Regions from separate parts of the Mesorhizobium sp. NPDC059054 genome, predicted to be linked through region 1. Evidence: riboswitches for the same ligand, from Rfam matches in the RefSeq annotation. Region 1 holds a riboswitch; the other holds the start of a gene.

Evidence for each region. A riboswitch is a leader RNA that binds a small molecule or an ion and turns the genes downstream of it on or off. The one in region 1 is predicted to bind S-adenosylmethionine.
Region 2: another riboswitch for S-adenosylmethionine. It lies ahead of ACFWXH_RS22785 (O-succinylhomoserine sulfhydrylase); the one in region 1 lies ahead of metA (homoserine O-succinyltransferase).

The regions. Positions count from the first base shown of each region.
Region 1 is NZ_JBHYHV010000004.1:204,004-208,666, forward strand. It holds gene ACFWXH_RS18180 (prephenate/arogenate dehydrogenase family protein) at 1-478, opposite strand, end outside; gene hisC (histidinol-phosphate transaminase) at 483-1,592, opposite strand; SAM riboswitch at 1,744-1,821, shown strand; gene metA (homoserine O-succinyltransferase) at 1,871-2,794, shown strand; gene ACFWXH_RS18195 (LysR family transcriptional regulator) at 2,864-3,721, opposite strand; gene ACFWXH_RS18200 (MFS transporter) at 3,867-4,663, shown strand, end outside.
Region 2 is NZ_JBHYHV010000005.1:383,219-387,881, reverse strand. It holds gene apaG (Co2+/Mg2+ efflux protein ApaG) at 1-221, opposite strand, end outside; gene ACFWXH_RS22795 (ceramide glucosyltransferase) at 494-1,645, shown strand; gene ACFWXH_RS22790 (MmcQ/YjbR family DNA-binding protein) at 1,717-2,040, shown strand; gene ACFWXH_RS22785 (O-succinylhomoserine sulfhydrylase) at 2,293-3,480, opposite strand; SAM riboswitch at 3,540-3,617, opposite strand; gene ACFWXH_RS22780 (2'-deoxycytidine 5'-triphosphate deaminase) at 3,709-4,663, shown strand, end outside.

The sequences.
Region 1 (4,663 bases):
ACGCTTCCGGGTCGGTATCCGGCAGTGGCGTGAAAATGCACCAACGGTTGTCGAACAGGTCCGGAAAACCGGCGTCGGGGCCGGAATTCTCGGTGCCGGCGAGAGGATGGCCGGGAATGAAGTGCACGCCTTCCGGCACGAAGGGCGACATCTGCGCGATCACCGACTGCTTGGTGGAGCCGACATCGGTAAGGATCGCCCCCTTTTTGAGCGCCGGCGCGATCTCCTCGGCCACAGTGCCGGAAGCGCCTACCGGCACCGAGACGATGACGAGGTCGGCGTCGCGCACCGCCGCCTTTGCATCGGTCGTGTAACTGTCGCCGAGCTTCAGCTCCTCGGCGCGTTTCAGCGTTTCCGGGCGGCGGGTGGAGATGGCGATATGGCGAGCGAGGCCTTCGCGACGCACCACGCGCGCGAGCGAAGAGCCAATCAGGCCGATGCCGATCAGGGCGATCTTTTCAAACAGAGGTTCGGACATTTCTTCAGCTTTTCAGGAATTCAGCGAGTGCGGCGACCACGCCGCGGTTGGCTTCTTCGGTTCCGACCGTCATCCGCAGCGCGTTGGGAAAACCGTAGCCGGCAACGCGCCGCAGAATATAGCCTCGCTCACACAGATATTCGTCCGCTACCGGCGCCGAGTGTTTTCGATCGTCCGGGAAATGGATCAGGATGAAATTGCCGACACTGGGAGTGACGCGCAGGCCGAGCCTGGTCAGTTCGTCGGTCAGCCACGGCACCCAGGTCTCGATATGCTGCACCGAGCGTTCGACGTGGGCACGGTCGCGCATTGCCGCCTCGCCCGCCGCGATCGCGGTGGCGCTGACGTTGAAGGGATCACGCACGCGCTCGAGCACGTCGACGACATGCGCCGGCGCATAGGACCAGCCGATGCGCGCGCCGCCGAGACCATGCACCTTGGAGAAGGTGCGCGTCATGACAACATTCTCGTTGCCCGCGACCAGCTCGACGCCGGCCTCGTAATCGTTCCGGCGCACGAACTCGGCATAGGCCGCGTCCAGCACCAGGAGCACGGTCCTGGGCAAACCGGCATGCAGGCGCCGCACTTCTTCGAAAGGAATATATGTACCGGTCGGGTTGTTTGGATTGGCCAGGAAAACCATCTTCGTGCGTGGCGTGACGGCCGCCAGTATGGCGTCGACGTCGACAAGCTCACCTGCCTCCTTCGCCACCACCGGCGTCGCGCCAGCCGCCAGGATGAAGATCGGGTAAGCCAGAAATCCGTGTTCCGTATAGATCGCCTCGTCACCGGACCCGAGGTAAATGCGCGCCAGCAGGCCAAGCACCTCGTCGGAGCCGTTGAAGCATTGGATGTTGGCGATGTTGAGCCCATGCGTATCGGCGATGGCCTGGCGCAGCTTCGTCGCCTGGCCGTCAGGATAGCGCTCCAGTCCGGCGGCGGCCTCCTGCGCGGCCTCGACTGCCTTCGGCGACGGTCCGAGCGGGTTCTCGTTGGCGGAGAGCTTATGGACCTTGGCGGCACCGTGTGCCGCACCCTTGCCCGGCACATAGGCCTCGATATTCAGGATACCGGCACGAGGTTGCGGACGAAGCGGATCGGTTGCCTTGGTCATGTCGAAAGTCCGTGATTGACGCCTCCGACCGGAGGCTCCGGCGGAAATACCGTCCGCACCACTGAATGTCGAGGAAAACCGGAACCGCGACGGGACCGGCCCGACGTTCGAGCATCGATTGACGCCATCGCTTGGTCGGCGTATTAGCAAGATATCGATCCGTGGTGATTTGGCCGGTCGGCTTGCAGCCACGTTAAATAAGTCGCTAAAGGGCCGTTTGCGATCCGTAAACCGGCTTTGCGACAGCAATGCCGGTTTTGTTTTTTGGAGTTCGCAAAGTGCCGATCAAGATCCCGGACCAGCTCCCCGCCCGTGAAGTTCTGGTCAAAGAGGGCGTGTCCATCATGGACGAGCAGACCGCCCTGCGCCAAGACATCCGCCCGCTGCAGATCGGCCTGCTCAACCTGATGCCCAACAAGATCAGGACGGAGACGCAGTTCGCCCGGCTGATCGGCGCGACGCCGTTGCAGGTCGAGCTGACCCTGGTGCGCATCGGCAATCACAAGGCCAAGAATACGTCCGAAGAACATCTGATCACCTTCTACCAGACCTGGGAGGAAGTGAAGGATCGCAAATTCGACGGCTTCATCATCACCGGTGCGCCGGTGGAACTGTTGCCATTCGAGGACGTGACATACTGGGACGAGCTCAAGCAGATCCTCGACTGGACGAAGACAAACGTCCATTCGTCTTTTTTCATCTGCTGGGGAGCGATGGCCGCCGCCTGGCATTTCCACCAGGTCCCAAAACACACGCTAGGGGAGAAGGCGTTCGGCGTCTTCCGCCACCGCAACAACGCACCCGCCTCCCCCTATCTCTCCGGTTTCTCGGATGATTTTGCGATTCCCGTGTCGCGCTGGACCGAAGTGCGTACAGCCGACATCCCAGCAGGCTCCGGCCTGGAGTTGCTGATGGATTCGGAAGAGACGGGCCCGAGCCTGCTCGCCGAGCAGACCGGCAACCGCCTCTATATGTTCAACCACATCGAATATGACTCAACCTCACTCAAGGAAGAGTATGACCGCGACGTCGCCGCCGGCGTATCGATTGCCGTGCCGCACGAGTATTATCCGGACGACGACCCCAAGCGCCCGCCACTGAACCGTTGGCGTTCGCATGCCCATCTGCTGTTCGGCAACTGGATCAACAGCGTCTATCAGACCACCGCCTACGACGCGGAAAATATCGGAAAAGAAGGCTAGAGATGCCGAAACCGCGCTCGGCAACCGAGCGCGGGTCTTTCAATGGCGGTCCTTACAGGCCTGTCGAGCCTACGCGGCAGCAGCGCGGTGTTCGCGGAAGGCGCAGGCAATGGTGCGCAACGCGTCGCGCGAGCGCTGGTCGGTCAGTGTCGAATGCAGCACGATTTCCGAAGACGGCAGCGGCGGCAGGTTGAACTTGCGGCTGACTTCGATGGTCCCGACCGGCGCAAGCCGCTCGGAGAATACGGCCATAGCAAGCCCTGCCGATACCGCCGCCATGACCACCGACGAGCCGCCACCCAGGAACACTTCCGTCCATGAGATGCCGGCATCGTCGAGTGCGTGGGTGCCGATGTCGCGCACGCCGCACGCCGGTGACAAGGCAGCAAGCCGCATTGGCTCGCCCGGGCGGCAATGGAAACTGGGGGCGGCGAACCAGCCGAAATGCTCCGGCCCCAGCACCTCGCCATCGCGCCGATCGTCCTCGCGCCGTACGATCGCGGCATCCAGCTCTCCACGGTCGAATGCATCGAGCAGATTGCGCGAATTGTCGACCTGCACCTCGATGGTCAACGCCGGATCATGTTCGTTGAGGCGCGCCAGCAATGTCGTGACTTCCGGACCGGCGACATGGGCGGCGATGCCCAATGCAAAACGGCGGGCGCAAGAGGAGAGGCCTGCAACGGCACGGTCATGCGCGGCGAGAAAGTCGCGCGCCGGCTGGATGAACACCGCCCCTTCCGCCGAAAGTCGCACGTGGCGCGGCGTGCGTTCGATCAGCTTGCGGCCGATCCTCTCCTCGAGCCGTTTGAGTTTCACGCTGATCGCTGCCTGCGTTGTGCCTAACGCGTCTGCAGCGCGGGTGAAGCTTTGAAGATCGGCAACCATGACAAAGGCCTGCACGGCCTCGACGTCTAGTGACAACATTGTCAGCATACCAATTTGTTATCTCTGAAATAGATTTACATTGCATTTTCATATGTTCAAGTTGCGACTATCTGAAATTCGAATTTCGCACCGCAACTGAGCGGCGTGGGCGTGGACATCGCCTCCGCCGATGCCGGAGGTTTTGATGAATACCCCCAGTAGAAACGGCCTCGTGCTCGCCGCCGTTTGTCTGTCTGCCTTGATGTTCGGCCTGGAGATCTCCAGCGTGCCGGTGATCCTGCCAACGCTGGAACGCGTGCTGCAGGCCGATTTCAAGGCCATGCAGTGGATCATGAACGCCTACACCATCGCCTGCACCACCGTGCTGATGGCAACCGGCACTTTCGCCGACCGCTTTGGCAGGAAGTTGGTTTTTGCCATAACGGTAGCGGCCTTCGGCCTGACCTCGCTGATGTGCGGGCTTGCGCCCAACACCTCGCTGCTGATCGCAGCCCGTTTTCTGCAGGGCATGGCCGGCGGGGCTATGTTCATCTGTTCGATCGCCATTCTTTCGCACCAGTTCCAGGACGGCAGGGAACGCGGCAGGGCCTTCGCCATCTGGGGCGTGATCGCCGGCATCGGTCTCGGTTTCGGCCCGATCATCGGAGGCGGCATCGTGGCCCTGTCGACCTGGCAGTGGGTCTTTCTCGTCCATGCGCCGCTGGCGGTGCTCTGCATGACCCTCACCTATGTCGGCGTCTCCGAATCGCGCGACCCGCAAGCCAAGAAGCTCGACATTCTGGGCATCGTCCTTCTCAGCGCCGCTGTCTTCGGCCTGGCCTATTACATCACCCAGGCTCCGGATTTCGGTGGTTTCTTGAGCCCCGTTGCCCTGGCCATCGCTGCGGCGACGATCGTCGGCTTCATCGCCTTCGTCCTGGTGGAACGCTATCACGCCCACCCGATGTTCGACTTTTCGGTATTCAGGATCCGCGATTTCTC
Region 2 (4,663 bases), on a different contig from region 1:
GGCTTTTCGCCGACGACACCCGGGCCGCGCACCTCTTCCACCTGTCCAGCGCCGTCGGTGATGTGCCAGTAGCGCGACAGAAGCTGGACGAATTCGTCCGAACGGTTGTCGATCGTCACCCGGTAGCCCCACACGTAACGGCCCTCGTCCGGATCGGACCGGTACTCGAGGTAGAAGGGTTCCACCTCGACCACGATGTTGCGGGTGACTGCACTGTACATGGGTAACCTGGAGCGACTCGTACGAAAAACCTACACCGAGTTTCCGTCCGCAGGCCGTCATGGTCAACCTTCTGTCATGTGCACGACATGAAACGGTGATGGTGTGCGCCGGATCGCGTCCGGCCCCGTGACGATTCCCGGACATCAGATTGCGAGGCTGCCGCATGACCCCGAAAGGATCATGCGGCGGATCAAAGTTTTAGAGCGTCCCATGCGCGTCCCAGAGGACGGGCGGCGCTCTAAAGGCCGCTTTCCGGGAGTGACCTGACTTCATGGACCTGACAACCGCAGCCGCTTCCCTTTCCGCCGCATTGCTTCTCACCAATTTCGTTTCCGTAGGGCTGGCATGGTCTCAGCTGGAACGCCGCCGCACCGTTGCACCGCCGCGTGGCGATGCGCCGCCGGTTTCCGTCGTCATACCGGCGCGTGGCGTCGAGCCCTTCACGGCCGAGACGCTCGAGCGCGCCTTCCGGCTCGACTGGCCGGACTATGAGCTGATCTTCTGCGTGGCGCACGCCGATGACCCGATTGCCCTGGCCATCCGCACCACCATGGCGCGTTTTCCGGACGTGCCGGCGCGCCTCCTGTTCGGCGATGACCGCATTAGCGGCAACCCCAAGCTGAACAACTGCGTGAAGGGCTGGGAGGCGGCCCGCCATGATTGGGTGATCCTGGCCGATTCCAACGTGCTGATGCCGCGCGATTACATCCAGCACATGATGCAGGCCTGGCGCACCGACAGCGGCCTTGTCTGCTCGACGCCGGTCGGCTCGCGTCCGGACGGCTTCTGGGCCGAGGTCGAATGCGCCTTCCTCAACACGCTGCAGGCGCGCTGGCAGTATACCGGTGCTGCCGCGGGTCTCGGCTTCGCGCAGGGCAAGAGCATGCTGTGGTCGAAGCCACTGCTCGATGCCAATGGCGGTATCCGTGCCCTGGCCGCCGAGATCGCCGAGGACGCCGCTGCAACCAAGCTGGTCAACGGGCTCGGCCTCAAGGTCCATCTGGTGGCCTCGCCGTTCGAGCAGCCGCTCGGGCATCGCAGGCTCGAAGCGGTATGGTCGCGCCAAGCTCGCTGGGCGAGGCTGCGCCGCGTCACCTTCCCGTTGTTTTTCGCGCCCGAACTTTGTGTCGGCGCGGCGATGCCTCTGCTGTTCGCGCTGATTGCCGCGGCCGGCTCCGGCGCCGACATGGTCTCGACCGCCTTGCTGGTGCTCTGTGCCGTCTACCTGCCGGAATATGCATTGGCGCTGGCCAAGGGCTGGTATGCCTCACCGCGCCTGATCCCGGCGATGGTGGTGCGCGATATCATGGTGCCGGCGATCTGGCTGCGCGGCTGGCTCGGCGGCGCCATCGACTGGCGCGGCAACACCATGAACATCACCACCAAGTCCGACGAAGCCGAGGAAGTGCTCTCGGGCGCCTGATCTGATCTGTATCGCTGCCGGCTGGTTTGCGGCATGATCGCTGCAGCCCAACGCTTGAGGGGAGGGTGGTCGTGCTGTCCGAGGACCGCTATTGCCAGATCGCGCTCGGCTTTCCCGAAGCCGTGCAGAGCAGCCATTTCGACGTCACCGATTTCCGCGTGCGCGGCAAGATCTTCGCCACGCTGCGGCCGAAGGACAGCCGCGCCGTCATCAAGCTGGCACCGGACGAGCAGCGGCTGCTGCTCGAAACATCGGCCGGTCAGTTCGAGCCGATCCCCGGCTCCTGGGGCCAGAAAGGCTGGACGCGGGTCTGGCTGGAACAGGCGGACGAGGAAACCGTCCGCCATGCCATGACGATGAGCTGGCGCTCCGTCGCGCCGAAGTCGTTGCGGTAGGGGCGACAATGTGAAATTTCGAATGTCGCGCCTGGCATACCCCCACCCCTAACCCCTCCCCTCAAGGGGGAGGGGGATTGGTCGATGCGCGCGCCCTGTAAGACGTCGGTGGTTTCGCATCAGATAGCGACCGAGAAGTCCCCCTCCCCCTTGAGGGGAGGGGTTAGGGGTGGGGGTGTGCCGGGCGCGACGCAGTCAGATATCGACAACTGGCGGGTACGGCATCTCCGTGTGCGAGATCGTGCCCTTACCTCAAGCCTTCGCCAGCGCCTGTTCGATGTCTTCCAGCAGGTCGTCGGTGTCTTCGAGACCGAGCGACAGGCGCAGCGTGCCGTCGCCCATGCCGAGTTCCGCGCGGGCCTCGTCGGTCAGGTTCTTGTGCGTCGTCGTCGCCGGATGGGTGATCAAGCTCTTGGCATCGCCCAGATTGTTGGAGATCAGCACCACGTCGAGCGCGTTCTCGAAGGCGAAGGCCGATTTCTTGCCGCCCTTGAGGTCGAAGCAGATCAGCGTCGAGCCGCCGGTCATCTGCTTCTTGATGATGTCGGCCTGCGGATGGTCGGCACGGCCGGGATAGATCAGCCGCCCGACCTTCGGGTGGTCGGCGAGGAAATCGGCGATCTTGCCGGCTGCTTCCGTCTGCTGGCGCACGCGCAGGGGCAGCGTCTCCAGGCCTTTCAGCAGCACCCAGGCGTTGAACGGCGACAGGCTCGGGCCGGTGTGGCGGAAGTAATCGTGCAGGTTCTCGTCGATCCACTTCTTGTCGGACAGCACGATACCGCCGAGGCAGCGGCCCTGGCCGTCAATGTGCTTGGTGGCCGAATAGACGACGATGTGCGCGCCGAGTTCCAGCGGCTTCTGCATCAGCGGCGTGGCAAAGACATTGTCCACCACCAGCCTGGCGCCGATCGAATTGGCGAGCCTAGCGACGGCGGCGATATCGACCACTTCCAGCGTCGGGTTGGTCGGGCTCTCCAGGAAGAACAGCTTGGTGTTCGGCCTCACCGCGGCTTCCCAGTTCCCGGTCTCGGTGCCGTCGACCAGCGTCGCCTCGATGCCGTATTTCGGTGCCAGCGTCTCGACCACCCAGCGACAGGAGCCGAACAGCGCGCGCGCAGCCACGATATGGTCGCCAGCCTTGAGGCTGCACAAAACGGCGGCCGTCACCGCGGCCATGCCGGATGCGAAGGCACGGGCGTCTTCAGCGCCTTCCAGTGCGCACATGCGCTTTTCGAACATGTCGACGGTGGGGTTCGCGTAGCGCGAATAGATGAAGCCTGGCTCCTCGCCCTTGAAGCGGGCTTCGGCGCGCTCGGCGCTGTCGTAGTGATAGCCCTGCGTCAGGAACATCGCTTCCGACATCTCGCCGAAGCCCGATCGCAGCGTGCCAGCGTGGACGAGCTGGGTTGCGGGTTTCCAGTTGCGCTTTTTCTCGGTCATGGTTCCGTTCCGACACACAAAAAAACCGGCCGCGAAGTCGCAACCGGTCCATAGGGGCTTTGTCGGGCCCTGCGGTCCTTTAGCGACTTGTTTAACGTGGCTGCAAGCCGACCGGCCAAATCACCACGGGATAAAGTTCCCTTTAGACCCGGGGGCGGCTTGCGTCAATTGCCGGCTTCATTAAGAGCATGGAGGGCTGGCTGACTTGAGCCACCTGTGGAGTTGTCATTGCGCAAGACAGGCATTCTTCCCGATCAGGATATCGCGGCGCTGTTCCAGGCAGGCAGCCTGAAGTCGCCGCGTCCGCTCGATGCCGACCAGATCCAGCCGGCGAGCCTCGACCTGCGCCTCGGCGAAAAGGCCTATCGTGTGCGCGCCTCCTTCCTGCCCGGTCCCCACAGCACGGTGGAAGCAAAGCTCGACCGGCTGAAGCTGCATGAGATCGACCTTGCCGAAGGCGCGGTGTTGGAGACGGGCTGCGTCTACATCGTGCCGCTGCTGGAAAGCCTGGAACTGCCGGGCGACATTTCCGCCTCGACCAATCCGAAGAGTTCGACCGGCCGGCTCGACATCTTCACCCGCGTCATGACCGACCATGGCCAGGAGTTCGACAAGATCGCCGCCGGCTATCGCGGCCAGCTCTATCTCGAAGTCAGCCCGCGCACCTTCCCGATCGTCGCACGCACCGGCTCGCGCCTGTCGCAGATCCGCTTCCGCACCGGCAACGCGCTTCTGTCGGAAGAGGAGTTGCATGCCTTGCACCGCGCCGAGACGCTGGTGGCGATCGACCCGCCCAACATCTCAAACGGCGGCATCGCGCTGTCCATCGATCTGGCCGGCGACAAGGACGGGCTGGTCGGCTATCGCGGCAAGCATCACACCGGGCTGGTCGACGTCGACAAGCGCGCCGCCCAGGACATCGTCGATTTCTGGGAGCCGCTCTATCGCAGCGGCGCCGGCGAGCTGGTGCTCGATCCGGATGAATTCTACATCCTCGTCAGCCAGGAGGCGGTGCATGTGCCGCCGCTCTACGCCGCGGAGATGACGCCATTCGATCCGCTGGTCGGTGAATTCCGCGTGCACTATGCCGGCTTCTTCGATCCGGGCTTCGGTCATTCCGCCGCCGGCGGCACCGGCAGCCGCGCGGTGCTGGAAGTGCGCAGCCATGAGGTGCCGTTCATCC